DNA from 2 places in the Pseudoalteromonas sp. SIMBA_162 genome. Region 2 is predicted to be linked to the other one. Evidence: predicted binding sites of a transcription regulator. Region 2 holds the regulator's gene; the other holds the start of a gene.
The links. Region 2 encodes NrdR, which represses ribonucleotide reductase genes. Its sites were predicted from a motif close to AAACACNANATNTNGTGTTT; they were not measured.
Positions count from the first base shown of each region.

Region 1: nrdA (class 1a ribonucleoside-diphosphate reductase subunit alpha) is a predicted target of NrdR. The motif match lies at 2,227-2,246, and genes of this name have one in related genera.

Region 1 is NZ_JAWJBQ010000001.1:333,149-340,874, reverse strand. It holds gene gyrA (DNA topoisomerase (ATP-hydrolyzing) subunit A) at 1-389, opposite strand, end outside; gene ubiG (bifunctional 2-polyprenyl-6-hydroxyphenol methylase/3-demethylubiquinol 3-O-methyltransferase UbiG) at 567-1,277, shown strand; gene R0J88_RS01460 (HAD-IA family hydrolase) at 1,277-1,957, shown strand; gene nrdA (class 1a ribonucleoside-diphosphate reductase subunit alpha) at 2,370-4,652, shown strand; gene nrdB (class Ia ribonucleoside-diphosphate reductase subunit beta) at 4,718-5,848, shown strand; gene yfaE (class I ribonucleotide reductase maintenance protein YfaE) at 5,848-6,120, shown strand; gene R0J88_RS01440 (DUF1287 domain-containing protein) at 6,148-6,747, opposite strand; gene R0J88_RS01435 (hypothetical protein) at 6,786-7,214, opposite strand; gene R0J88_RS01430 (YkgJ family cysteine cluster protein) at 7,571-7,726, shown strand, end outside.
Region 2 is NZ_JAWJBQ010000021.1:42,715-50,440, reverse strand. It holds gene ribE (6,7-dimethyl-8-ribityllumazine synthase) at 1-144, opposite strand, end outside; gene ribBA (bifunctional 3,4-dihydroxy-2-butanone-4-phosphate synthase/GTP cyclohydrolase II) at 243-1,355, opposite strand; gene R0J88_RS15135 (riboflavin synthase) at 1,385-2,038, opposite strand; gene ribD (bifunctional diaminohydroxyphosphoribosylaminopyrimidine deaminase/5-amino-6-(5-phosphoribosylamino)uracil reductase RibD) at 2,043-3,194, opposite strand; gene nrdR (transcriptional regulator NrdR) at 3,197-3,646, opposite strand; gene glyA (serine hydroxymethyltransferase) at 3,744-5,000, opposite strand; gene thrC (threonine synthase) at 5,269-6,552, opposite strand; gene thrB (homoserine kinase) at 6,564-7,499, opposite strand; gene thrA (bifunctional aspartate kinase/homoserine dehydrogenase I) at 7,509-7,726, opposite strand, start outside.

The sequences.
Region 1 (7,726 bases), on a different contig from region 2:
ATTTTAGCCATACGTACTTCGGTGTAACGCATTGCAGCAGCTGAATCACCATCAACAGAACCAAAGTTACCCTGGCCGTCTACAAGCATATAACGAAGTGAGAATGGCTGTGCCATACGAACTATCGTGTCATAAACTGCGCTATCGCCGTGTGGGTGGTATTTACCGATTACATCACCGACAACACGTGCCGACTTTTTGTAAGGCTTGTTCCAATCATTACTAAGCTCGTTCATTGCAAACAAAACGCGGCGGTGAACTGGCTTTAAGCCATCACGTACGTCTGGTAATGCACGTCCTACAATTACACTCATTGCGTAATCTAAGTAGGAGTTTTTTAACTCGTCTTCAATATTGACTGGCAGAATTTCATTGGCGAGATCAGTCATTTGATATCACATTCCTTCAGTAGCAGCTCTTAATAACCCAGTATTAGGTTTTAAAGAGTATTGTTATTATTACTAACAGACATGCTATCACAATTAATTTTAATTTACAGGCGCAAAACTTTGCGATTTATCAATTTAGGCCTATATAATGGCCTCAGATTGACGAGGAAGTATTTTATGACCGAACATCAAAATGTAGATCACGCAGAAATAGCAAAGTTTGAAGCCATCGCAGAGCGTTGGTGGGATTTAGAGGGTGAGTTTAAACCTCTTCACGAAATTAATCCGTTACGCCTAGATTTTATTGCAAATAAAACGCAAGGTTTATTTGATAAAGAAACACTCGATGTTGGCTGTGGTGGGGGTATTTTAAGCCAAAGTATGGCACGTATGGGGGCAAAGGTAACAGGTATTGATATGGGACAAGAGCCTTTGACTGTCGCTAAATTACACAGCCTAGAAACGGGTGTTAATGTAGATTACATAAAAATACCCGCAGAACAGTTTGCTGAAGAACACCCTGAACGATTTGACGTTGTTACCTGTATGGAAATGCTCGAACACGTTCCAGACCCTGCTTCAATAATTCACGCCGTTGCCAAACTTGCAAAACCTGGCGCTGATGTTTTTTTCTCTACCCTCAATAAAACACCGAAAGCCTACTTGTACGCAATTGTAGGTGCTGAAAAACTATTAAAAATGGTTCCAGAGGGAACTCACGATCACAAAAAGTTTATTAAACCGGCGCAGCTAATTGCGTGGGCCGAGCAAGCGGGGTTAAAAGTACGTGCAAGCTCAGGACTTTCGTATAACCCCTTCTCTAAACAATACACACTTAATAATGATGTTAGTGTTAATTATATCCTTCATTTTGAGAAGTTGTTGTAATGAAGAGCGCAGGTTCATCATTAGAACTTTATCAATATGATGCGTTTTTGTTTGATTTAGACGGCACCTTACTCGACACAGCTGACGATTTAGGCGCTGCACTTAACAGTGTACTACGAGCAAATCAAATTGCCGAAGTAACAAGCGAAATATATCGCCCAGCGGCTTCTAATGGTGCGGCAGCTTTATTGGAAGCGGGTTTTAAAGAGTTGTGGCCCTCTCTTGCACAAGCACAGTTGATAAAGCAATTGGTCGATAGCTATGCCCAAAACATTGCAAAATATACTCAATGCTTTGCCGGTATTGAACCACTATTGATCTCACTTGATCACAAAAAGATCAAATGGGGGATCATGACAAACAAGCCAGGCTTTTTAACTGAGCCGCTTGTCGCTGCGATCCCTGCTTTAAAAAATGCGGCGGTTGTAATTAGCGGTGATACGCTTGAAGAAGCCAAACCCTCTCCTCTACCTTTACTTCATTGCGCAAAACTAATGGACGTAATACCAGCTCGCTGTTTATACATAGGTGATGCCGAGCGAGACATTCAAGCTGGTAAAGCAGCAGGTATGCCTACAGCTACTGCTCTGTGGGGGTACATTCCAAGCGATGCAGAAGCACTTACTTGGAAAGCTGATTTTAACTGGCGTAGCCCTATTGACGCATTTAACCATATATAGTGCCCATTTTAGATATAAACACTATATATTGTGATCGTGTTAGTTTTTACGCAAAGCTTGATGATAAAAAAAGCAGCCGAAATTTATTTTCAAAATATGTAAATTTAGTCGATCCTGAGTTGATTTTTAAAAATTTCAACTTCAATGAATGATCAAAGGTTAATGCCTACTAACACAAATACGTTATCCCAACGTTATCCACAAATAGGGGCAATTATGCCCCTTGCAAATCAACTCAGACCACACTATCTTGTGATCTCTAAATTGAACAACACCAGATATTGTGGCCAAATGTTATTCAATTAAATTTACCTCATTGGGTAAAACTTATAAAAAATGAGCACTACTTCTCTTTTTGAGACGTAAAACATTGGTCAAAAATACATTATCCCCAAGGAATACAGGCAAAGCTATGAACCAACAGTTATCTGTAAGCAAACGTGACGGGCGCAAAGAGCCTCTTGATCTTGATAAGATCCATCGCGTTATAGAATGGGCCGCCGAAGGTTTAAATAACGTTTCGGTTTCACAGGTTGAATTAAAGTCACATATTCAATTTTATGATGGTATTCGTACAAAAGATATTCACGAAACGATTATCAAAGCGGCTGCCGATCAGATTTCTAAAGAATCACCTGATTACCAGTATCTTGCTGCGCGTTTAGCTGTATTCCACTTACGTAAAAAAGCATACGGTCAATTCGAGCCTCCACGTTTATTTGATCACGTAACAAAAATGGTGAGTGATAAACGTTACGATGCTCACTTACTTGCTGATTATACAGAGCAAGAATTTGACGAATTAGACGAATACCTTGACCACTCACGCGATCTTAATTTTAGTTACGCTGCAGTTAAGCAATTAGAAGGTAAATACCTAGTTCAAAACCGTGTAACGGGTGAAATTTATGAAAGCGCACAGTTTTTATATATTTTAGTGGCTGCAAGCTTATTTGCAGATTACCCACGAGATACACGAGTTTCATACATAAAACGTTTTTACGACGCGGTATCGTTATTTAAAATTTCATTGCCTACGCCAATCATGGCTGGTGTACGTACGCCTACTCGTCAATTTAGCTCTTGCGTACTTATTGAGTGTGGCGACAGCCTTGATTCAATCAATGCTACATCGTCAGCTATTGTAAAATATGTTTCTCAGCGTGCTGGTATCGGTATTAATGCTGGTCGTATCCGTGCATTAGGAAGCCATATCCGTAATGGCGAAGCATACCACACAGGTTGTATCCCTTTTTACAAGCACTTTCAAACAGCTGTTAAGAGTTGTTCGCAAGGTGGTGTTCGCGGCGGCGCAGCAACCCTATTCTACCCGCTATGGCATTTAGAAGTAGAGAACCTTTTAGTTCTTAAAAATAACCGGGGTGTTGATGACAACCGTGTTCGCCATTTAGATTACGGCGTACAGTTTAATAAGCTAATGTATTCTCGTTTGATTAAAGACGATTACATCACGTTATTTAGCCCATCAGACGTGCCAGGTCTTTACGATGCGTTTTTTGAAGATCAAGACGAATTTGATGCGTTATATGTTAAATACGAACAAGACGAGTCTATTCGTAAAAAGCGTATTAAAGCCATTGAATTGTTCTCTGTGTTTGCACAAGAACGTGCAAGTACTGGCCGCATATACTTACAGAATGTAGATCACTGTAATACACATAGCCCGTTTATAGCGAAAGTTGCGCCAATACGTCAGTCTAACTTGTGTTTAGAAATTGCATTACCGACTAAACCACTTAACAACGTTAACGACGAAGAAGGCGAAATTGCATTATGTACACTGTCTGCTTTCAACTTAGGTGCGCTTGAGTCTCTAGATGAACTAGAAGAGCTTGCGGAGCTAGCTGTACGTGCACTCGATAATTTACTCGACTTCCAAGACTACCCAGTACCAGCTGCCAAAAACGCAACGATGGGACGTCGTACGTTAGGAATAGGCGTAATCAACTATGCCTACTACTTAGCTAAAAATGGTAAGCGTTATTCAGACGGCAGTGCAAATGCACTAACACATAAAACATTCGAAGCTATTCAATACTACTTGATGAAAGCGTCAAACGAACTTGCAAAAGAACGTGGTGCATGTCCTAAGTTTAACGAAACAACGTATTCTCAAGGCATTATGCCTACAGATACGTATAAAACAGACTTAGATAAAATTTGTGATGAGCCACTGCACCTTGATTGGGATGCACTGCGTAAGAGCATACAAGAACACGGTATGCGTAACTCAACACTAAGCGCATTAATGCCATCAGAAACGTCATCGCAAATCTCGAACGCAACAAATGGTATCGAGCCACCACGCGGTCACATTAGTGTTAAAGCAAGTAAAGATGGTATTTTAAAACAAGTTGTACCTGAGTACGAACGTTTGAAAGACAACTATGAGTTACTTTGGGACATACCTTCTAATGATGGTTACTTACAGCTTGTCGGTATCATGCAAAAATTTGTTGACCAAACTATTTCTGCAAACACAAATTATGATCCAAATAAATTTGAAGGCGGTAAAGTACCTATGAAAGTCTTATTAAAAGACTTACTTAGCGCCTACAAATTGGGGGTCAAAACGTTGTATTACCATAATACCCGTGATGGCGCATCTGATGCACAAGACGACACTCCAGAAGTGGAAGATGACGATTGTGCAGGCGGCGCGTGTAAAATATAGTCGTTAATTTTATCTTAAGCGGGCATGCAGCCCGCTTTGTTCTGATAGTTTTTTGAGTGATAAACATGTCTTATACTACTTTTAGTCGTAATCATAATAACCAAATGCAAGAGCCAATGTTTTTTGGCCAGACCGTTAACGTATCGCGTTACGATCAACAAAAATATCCTATTTTTGAAAAGTTAATCGAAAAGCAACTGTCTTTCTTTTGGCGACCAGAAGAAGTAGATGTGAGTAAAGACCGTTTAGATTTTCAGGCGCTACCAGAGCATGAAAAGCATATATTTTTAAGTAACTTAAAATATCAAACACTGCTTGATAGTGTACAAGGCCGCTCTCCTAACGTTGCGCTACTACCTATCGTGTCTATCCCAGAACTTGAAACCTGGATAGAAACGTGGGCATTTAGTGAAACAATTCACAGCCGTTCATACACCCACATTATTCGTAACGTAACACAATCACCAGAGCTTATTTTTGATGACATAGTTAGCAACGATAAAATTAGCGAGCGCGCTGATGCAGTAACAACTTATTACGATGATTTAATTAACTCTGTTTCACTTTACAACCTTTACGGTGAAGGCAAGCATGAAATCAACGGTAAGACAGTTGTTGTAAACTTATTCGAGCTAAAAAAGAAACTTTACCTCGCTATGATGTCGGTAAACATTCTTGAAGCAATTCGTTTTTATGTCAGCTTTGCTTGTTCATTTGCATTTGCTGAGCGTGAACTTATGGAAGGTAACGCTAAGATAATTAAACTAATTGCACGTGACGAAGCACTTCATCTTTCGGGTACACAGCATATTTTAAATATCATGCAAGACGGTAAAGACGACCCAGAAATGGCAATCGTTGCAGCTCAATGTCGCGATGAAGCAATTAAAATGTTTGTACAAGCTGCTGAGCAAGAGAAAGAATGGGCAGAGTACCTATTCAAAGATGGCTCTATGATTGGCTTAAACAAGCATATTTTATGTCAGTATGTTGAATATATTACTAACGCACGTATGACTGCTATTGGTTTGCCAGCCCAATTTGAAAACAACAGTAACCCTATCCCATGGATCAACTCATGGTTAGTGTCTGATAATGTTCAGGTTGCACCACAAGAGGCAGAAATTAGTTCATACCTTGTAGGTCAAATAGATTCACAAGTTGATGCTGCTGAATTTGGTGACTTTGACTTATAATGAATAACGAAACGACTGCAAGTGTTACACTTGCAGAAAACAGCCAGCGCATTGAATATAGCCCTGGCTGCCCTTCTCTTTTACACTGCTTAGAATCTCAAAAAATAGACGTTGCTTATCAATGTCGTGAAGGCTACTGCGGTGCTTGCAGAGCAACTTTAGTATCTGGCAATGTTCAATATAATGAAGAGCCACTCGCGTTTGTTCGTGATGGTGAAATACTTTTATGCTGTAGCAAGCCAAACGGCAATATAAGTATTAATCTAAAATAATTAATAGCTTTATAGCAGCACCCATCTTTACTGGGCATTATAATGTTTATTAGTAAAACGATAATGACCAGTGATCTTATAATCAAATAGCATTTCGCTTATTTCTGGCCCTCGCCCTATATTATGTACAATTTGAACATTCTCGGCGCTGTTTAAAGCTTCAGTAACAACCATGCCTATATGGGGTAAGTTACCGGGTAACATCCAAGTAACTATATCACCAACTTTATAATCACGTGAGTTACTTGAAATAGTTAACTCTGTGCCTTGACGCTTAAAAAATACTTGAAGGTTAGGTACACGCCTGTGGTCGATATTTTTATCTGGTTTTTTTAAACCCCAAATTCGCTCAGACGGATACATAGCAAAATTTGCTCGAATATCTTCATGTACTCTTTGTTGTAAATCCACACCCAATTGGCGGTAAGCGCGAATAATAACATCGGTACACACACCAATATTACTTGGTACATCACCACCGGGATAGGTCATTGAATAATAACTGCCGTCATAAGTAATATTGTGTGTTGTTCTTTCAATCAGAGCTGCGGATATTTGCTGATTGAAAGAGTTAGCAAACGAACAAAAAGGTAAAAACGTAAATAAATATAAACCGTATTTAAACATAATCACCCTTTTAAAAACGCTATACGCCAAAGCTTTAATTAGCCTTCTTCTTCAACAAGTGACTCTAACAAGTCATGAATCTCTGCTTTAAGTTCTTTGTCTTCTATTTTATTTGCACTGACTTTGGCACTTTGAAGATTTTTTATAGCCTCTTCTTTTTGACCCATCTCAAGTTGTAGTGTCGCCATAGAAAAAGCAACCGACGACATATGGTCTTTATTATTAATAGCAATAGATTTTGCTAGTGCCTTCTCGTAGGTAGTAATAGCATCTTCTAACTCTTCTGTAAAATCAGCCAGTGTTTCCCACTGAACAGGATGATCTTTAGAGGTATTTTCGTTTTCTTCACAAATTGCTTTTAGTTTAGAAAAAAGTAACTCAAAGCGTTTGCGATCATTTTTATTCGCCGCACTCATTAATTCTTCAGCCAAATCATGTACCGCTTTGTATACTTTTGTATTCATCATTACGTATCACCCTTAATGTATTTATGCTTAAAATAGCAAAATATAAATTTAAATGGCTCATTAAATATGCCTTTAGGCCGATCATACAACATTAAAGTATATAGCAAACAATTTAACTCCAGGAGCAGTAGTTAAAAATGTATTTTTGATGAGGTTTATCTATTTTATAGGTAGTAAAACCCTCTATAAGGCTTAACTATAGTTGATTTGTAAATATCAGAACGAAAAAGAATATTTGGTAAGCTTTTTCAGGCTATAAATTAAAATGCTTAGCGTAAATAAAATAATAATTTCAAACAATTTAACATGAGCTGTTAAACTAATAATTGTAAAAATTATATAAAGATGAATAAATCATGAAAGAGTGTAACCAGTGTGGTAAATGCTGTACCAAATATGGTGGTGGTGACCTCGACGTATCATCAGAAGAAATTGAAATGTGGGCGCTCTTTAATCCCGAGATTTATCAATATGTACAAAACAATAAAATTTGGTTTGAGCCGAACACAGGT
Region 2 (7,726 bases):
GTCGTCATCAGATACACCACCGGTACGTTTTAGCTCATCAACAGCACCTTCAAGTAGGCTGCTACCAATAAAGTCATTAAAACGAGAAATGACAATGGCAAATTTTTTGCCCGGTGCGTACTTATTACCTTCAATAATTTTCATTTGATAACCCTAAAAATAAGTTCAAGCGGTTGCGATTGCGCAAAATTGCTGCGCATCATACCATAATAATAATAAAATAGCCTAGTTTAAGCGTTTGCCTATTGTGGCTCAATGTAATCAATAACTTCTAAATGAAAGCCCGAAAGTGCATGGTATTTTTTAGGGCGACTCATTAATCGCATTTGCTCAATTCCTAAATCTGCAAGAATTTGTGAGCCTACACCAACAGTACGAGAAGTACCTTGAAATTTACGCGGTGTAACATTTTCACCAGCGTCTGCAGCAGCAAATGCTTTAACTGTTGCTTCAAGCTCTTCAGTACTTTCTTGTTTACCTAAAATGACTAGCACACCGTCATTTTTAGCTATGTATGCCATTGCATCCGATAAGCCCCAGCTTCTGTCTGCGCTTCTATCCGAAAGTAAAATATCGTTAAATGTACTTTGTAAATGCACACGCACCAAGGTTGGTTCTTGCGCTTTAATTTCACCCTTGAGTAGTACGTAGTGTAACTGACCGTCAATCGTGTCTTTGTACGTGACTAAGTCAAATTCACCATGCTCTGTTGGCAGTTTACACTTAGCCACTTTTTCGATTGTGGTTTCGTTTAAATTGCGGTATTCAATTAAATCAGCAATTGTGCCAATTTTAATGTCGTGCTCTTTAGCAAAAACTTCTAAATCAGGGCGGCGTGCCATGGTGCCATCAGCGTTTAAAATTTCAACAATAACAGAAGACGCTTCAAGCCCTGCTAAACGCGCTAAATCACAACCAGCTTCTGTATGACCTGCACGTGTTAATACACCACCTGGCTGTGCCATAATCGGAAAAATATGACCCGGCTGTACAATATCGCTAGGAACAGCACCTTTAGCGATAGCTGCTTGTACCGTGCGTGCTCTATCTGCTGCTGATATACCTGTGGTTACGCCTTTTGATGCTTCTATCGACATAGTAAAGTTAGTTGAAAACGCAGCGCCATTATTTTTAACCATTAAAGGCAAGTCTAGTTGCTCACAACGCTCTTGTGTCATCGTTAAACAAATTAAACCACGGCCATGAGTAGCCATAAAGTTAATTGCTTCTGCGCTAATATGTTCCGCAGCAATGATTAGATCACCTTCATTTTCTCTATCTTCATCGTCCATTAAAATAACCATTTTACCGGCTTTAATGTCATCTATAATTTCTTGTGCGCTGTGTAAATTCATAAATTCGCTCGTGTAAGTTGTCAGTTTCGTTATTTAATAAAGCCCGCTTTTGCGAGTAAGCTCATTGATATATCTGCGCCGGTTGGCTGCTCTGCGCCTTTGATAAGACGCTCTAAATAACGTGCAATTTGATCGACTTCTAAATTAACTTGAGTGCCTACTTTAAAGTCGGCAATCGTTGTTTGACCGCTGGTGTGCGGCACAATTGTTAATTTAAATTTATTACCTTCAACAGCGTTAACTGTCAGGCTTATACCATCAATACATACCGACCCTTTGTACGGTATGTATTTCATTAAACTTTCATCGGTTGTCAGCCAATATTCAGTAGCTCTTGCATTAGCTGTAATCGCCGTTATTGTTGCAATACCATCAACATGGCCAGACACTAAATGCCCACCTAAACGCGAAACCGGTTGCATCGCTTTTTCAAGGTTAACTGTTTGCCCTATTGAATAATGTGCAAAACCAGTTAAATGAATTGTTTCGTTAGATAAATCAGCGCTAAAACCATCAACATGTTTATCAACTACCGTTAAACACACGCCATTTGTTGCAATACTGTCACCCAGCTTTACGTCACTCATATCAAGGTCGGCGCTTTGAATACGAATGGCTAAATCGCCTTGTTTTTTTTGTAATAAAGCAATTTTGCCTGTGGCTTCTATTATCCCAGTAAACATAGCGCTACTCTTCTTTGTTAAATGATTTTAATGCGTGCTTTTTTAACGCGTTGATACGTAAATCGTCACCAATGCGAACACACTCATTAAAAGATAAATCGATAGTATCTTGCATACTCGTCAATTCAGGGAAGTTTACTAAACTTTTAGCATCATAGCCCATCAGTTTTGGTGCGATATAAAAAACATACTCGTCAATTAAATCAAGCTCGGTCATTTTCCCCGCAAGGGTTGCCCCAGCTTCCAGCCATATATTATTAAACTGATGCTTTGCTAGTGTTTGTAATACATCGGTTAAATCAACCTTACCCTGTTGCTCGCGCACCGCTATGTGCTTAACAAAATGCGGCCACTGCATTGAATTATCAACCTTGGTAGTAAATATAATTACCGGGTGCGCTATTTTAAATAGCGCAAGGTCAGGTGTTAATCTGTTTTGCGAGTCTATTATAACACGCACCGGCTGACGTAGCGGTAAGTTGGTTGGTAATGAATACGGTAACTCACTTGCTCGAACATTAAGTTTTGCATTATCAACAAGAACCGTATCGGCCCCCGTTAAAATGGCACAGCTTTGAGCGCGGTATAGCTGCACATCTTTTCGTGCAGCAGGGCCTGTGATCCACTTACTTTTTCCGTTTTTTAGCGCTGTTTTTCCGTCTATACTGGCTGCTAATTTACAGGTTACGTAAGGAAGCCCTTGCTCCATACGCTTAAAAAAGCCAAAGTTTAATGCGCGAGCCTGTTGTTCAAGCAGTCCATAAGCGACTTCTATTCCGGCGTCACTCAGTATTTTAAGGCCTTTACCTGCCACTTGCGGGTTGGTATCAACCATGGCAGCAATCACCTTTTTAATACCAGCGGCCTTAAGTCCTTCAGCACAGGGTGGCGTGCGCCCGTAATGGCTACAAGGCTCAAGTGTTACATAGGCAGTTGCACCCTGTGCTTTTTCGCCGGCTACAGCAAGTGCATTTACCTCTGCATGTCCTTGCCCTGCCAATTGATGAAACCCTTCACCTATTATTTGATTATCTTTTACAAGTACACAGCCAACATTAGGATTAGGCGTTGTGGTAAATCGACCTTTTTTAGCAAGCTCAATAGCACGCGCCATATATAGCTTATCGTGCTCGGTAAATGCTGATTGGCTGCTCATGCTTATTCCCCTAAACGGGCAATTTCTTCGCCAAACTCTCGTATATCCTCAAACGAGCGATATACTGACGCAAACCTTACATAAGCGACTTTATCTAACTTTTTAAGCGCTTCCATAATGCATTCACCCACCAAATGGCTTGAAATTTCTCGCTCACCCGTTGCACGTAATTGCGACTTTATTATATTGACTACTTCATCAACTTGTTCTGTACTGACGGGACGCTTCTCAAGTGCACGATTTAAACCATTTAGTAACTTATCTTCATTAAATGGTTCGCGACTGCCGTCTTGTTTTACAACACGCGGCATAACCAGCTCTGCCCCTTCAAACGTGGTGAAACGTTCATGGCAATCGTTACATTCACGACGGCGGCGAACCTGATGGCCACCGCCAACAAGGCGGGAATCTATAACTTTGGTGTCTTTTGCTGTACAAAATGGGCAATGCATAACTAAAGGTATCCGTTTTAAAAACAAAAAAGCCGCTAAAAAGCGGCTTTTATAATAGCATGATTGCTTATGTGATCTAAATTACCGTTTTACTTTATTAAGCGTAAACAGGTAGTTTTGCACAAATTGCTTTCACTTTTTCTTTTACTTGTGCTTGAACAGACTCATCAGCAATGTTGTCTAGTACATCACAGATCCAGCCAGCAAGCTCTTTAGATTCAGCCTCTTTGAAACCACGGCGCGTGATTGCAGGAGAACCAATACGTAAGCCAGACGTTACAAATGGAGAACGCGGATCATTTGGAACTGAGTTTTTGTTAACCGTAATGTTCGCATTACCTAATGCTGCATCAGCATCTTTACCCGTAATATCTTTATCGATTAAATCAAGTAAAAACAAGTGATTGTCTGTTTTACCAGAAACAACTTTGTAGCCACGCTCTTGTAATACGCTAACCATTGCTTGCGCATTTTTAACAACTTGTGTTTGGTATTCTTTAAACTCTGGTTGTAAAGCTTCTTTGAATGCCACTGCTTTTGCAGCAATAACATGACATAAAGGACCACCTTGGCCACCAGGGAATACAGCACTGTTAAGCTTTTTGTAAATTGCTTCGTCACCACATGCAGAAATAATTAAACCGCCACGAGGGCCCGCTAATGTTTTATGCGTTGTAGTAGTAACAACATGTGCAAATGGTACTGGGCTTGGGTAAACACCCGCAGCAATTAAACCTGCAACATGCGCCATATCAACAAACAAGTAAGCATCTACTTTGTCTGCAATTTCGCGAAACTTAGCCCAATCAACAATACCTGAATAAGCAGAAAAACCTGCGATAATCATTTTTGGCTTGTGCTCTAGTGCTAACGCTTCAACTTGTGCGTAATCAATTTCGCCAGTCTCTTCGTTTAGGCCATACTGAATCGCGTTATATGTTTTACCTGAAAAGTTTACGTGTGAACCATGAGTTAAATGGCCACCGTGTGCTAGGCTCATGCCAAGTACTGTATCAAGCGGGCTTAATAAGGCTTGGAAAACAGCGGCATTGGCTTGCGAACCTGCATGCGGCTGAACGTTTGCGTAGTCAGTACCAAACAATTCGTTTGCGCGGTCAATAGCTAATTGTTCAACCACGTCTACGTGCTCACAGCCACCGTAGTAACGCTTGCCAGGATAACCTTCCGCATATTTGTTAGTAAGTTGAGAACCCTGTGCTTCAAGTACGCGTGGGCTACAGTAGTTTTCAGATGCAATTAACTCAATATGCTCTTCTTGACGTGATGTTTCTTTACTCATCGCGTCAAATAACTCTGGATCAAAGTCCGAAATATTCATGCTACGTTCTAACATTGGGGGCTCCTGGGCAACGTGTATGGTATTTTTTAGAGGCTATATTGTACGCTTAAAACCGCACTTTGCCTACGTTCTTAAGTTGAGGATATTTAATCAGGGATTGAAACTATTTCACACCCTTTTTAAGATGATATTTTTAAATAACTTACATAATTATTTTAAATGTTTTTTATTTATTACATTTAATTAGTTAATTAAAAAAGCTATTTCACGGTTTAAAATGTGCAAAAAAGCGGCCATAGCCGCTTTCGTGTTTACTTAATATTTAAGCTAACTTAGCCAGTATTTCTGTACGCAAAGCGTCGTAATCGGCGTTTATGTCGCTTGCAAGACATGGTTTAGCCAATGCGTCGCTCAATGGCTTTGGCATATCAAGCTCAATATTTAGTATACCTTCTACACTTTCTTTAAATTTAGCTGGATGTGCAGTTGCTAAAAAGATCCCCGCAGCACCCGGTGCTCGGTTATTAACTAAACCTTGATAGGCAATTGCTGTATGTGGCTCTGCAACATACCCTGTTTGATGAATATTTTTCATCACCGTTTGGGTATTTTCTTCATCAACACTAATTGAGTAAAAGTTGTCGTAACTAAACCAGTTGTTGTCCAACATAGTTTGCACACGTGGCCAGTTATTCGGCTTACTCACGTCCATCGCATTTGAAAGCGATTCAAGCGTTGCATTAGGCAACCAATTTTTATCAAGTATAAAACGAGGAACTGTGTCGTTTTGGTTTGTTGTTGCACTTAACTTTTCAACTGGCAACCCTATTACAGCGCCAATCATTGCGGCGCATACATTACCAAAGTTACCACTTGGTACAGAAATATGTGCTGTTGCACGCTTTTCTTTTGGCAGTTGTGCAATCGCTTCAAAGTAATAACATACCTGAGCGACTAAGCGGCTTATGTTTATCGAATTTGCTGAATTTAAGCCAAGTGTAGATTTAACTTCATCATCTAAAAACGACTTTTTTACAAGTTCTTGGCAATCGTCAAAACTGCCATCAACCGCGTAACAATGAATATTGCCACCTAATGTAGTAAATAGCTTTTGCTGAGCAAGTGAAATTTTTCCTTTGGGATAAAGAATAACCACATCAATGTTTGGTTTATTGTAAAATGCATGTGCAACCGCTGCACCAGTATCACCTGATGTTGCTGTTAAAATAGTCACTTTTTCACCTTGGTTAAACTGCGCTAAGCATTCAGCCATAAAGCGCCCACCAAAATCTTTAAAGGCAAGCGTAGGACCATGAAATAGCTCCAAGCAATAGGTATTTTCTTCTACCTCGACTAACTTAACAGGAAAATTAAACGCATTTTTAACCATGTCGGCAACAGTACTACTTGGCAACTCATCACCAATTAAATGGGATAAAATTTTGCTACTGCGCGTAACAAAATCCATATCAAGTAATGAGTCAACATCAGCCATAGGCGCTAACGATTCAGGAAAAAACACACCTTGGTTACGCCCAAGTCCTGTTTTTACTGCTTCAACAAACGACACTTTTTGTGAGTTATCTTTTAAATTATGTAATTGCATGACTTCTAATCCTATAAAACATTTAATTGACGCGTGCCGTCGTTATCTAACTTACAAATATGGCAAAAACCTTGCTCATTTATATAATTATCTTTTAACCATTTAGCGCATTGCTCGGCCGCTTCAAGTGTTTTACATACAGTAAATAAGGTAGGCCCTGCGCCTGAAATACTAACTACCTCAGCTCCAAGTGCGGGTAAACTTGCTTTCGCCTCGCTAAAACCAGTAATAAGCGGTGCACGGTAAGGTTCTGCTATTTCGTCTTTCATTATGCTTAATGCATCGTCAAAACGTGCTGTTAATAACAAGCTACTAAAAGAGGATAAACGCTGCGCAAACTCAACGCTTGCATGCATGCTAAGATCTTTTGGCAAAACAGAACGTGCTTTTGCTGTATTAAGCGAAAAGCCTGGAAACGCCGCAACGTAATACCAGTTTTCATCAACCGGTAGTTCTATAGATTTATTAGGAATTAAATCGCCAGTTAGCTGCAAACCGCCCAAATAACAGGGCGTAATATTATCGTAATGGCGTCCGCCACTTACAACTGCTTCAAAATCTGCCATCAACTCAATTAGCTGTACTTGACTTAACTGTGTTTTTGCAAACTTATCAAGCGCTGCAAATGTAGCAACCACCGAACAAGCGCTCGATCCTAATCCAGAACCAATTGGCAGGTTTTTTTTAAGCTCTAGCTTTACCGTAGGCATATCTGGTGCGACATGAGCTCTAAAGTGCACTAAACACTGATATGCTAAGTTTTCTTTCGCATCGCTTGGTAATTTATGAGCATATTCGCCTGAACAAACAAACTCATCACAAGGGGCTGCGCTAACAAGTGCTACATCCCCCAATAAACTACCATCAATTGGCGCAAGAGCAGCACCTAGCGCATCAAATCCAACTGCAAAATTACCAATAGATGCAGGCGCATATACTTCAATCATTTTCGACTCCTAGCGCGATAATGTTTTTAAAACGTCTGCAAATACACCTGCAGCAGTTACTTCAGAGCCAGCGCCGTAACCACGAATTACAAAAGGACGTGGTTGGTAGTATTGACTTAAAATTGCAAGCGCATTTTCACCATCGCGAATAACATTAAGCGCATGTGATGAATCAACCGCCTCAATACCTACTTTACAGTGGCCTTCTTTAATTGTGCCCACGTAAC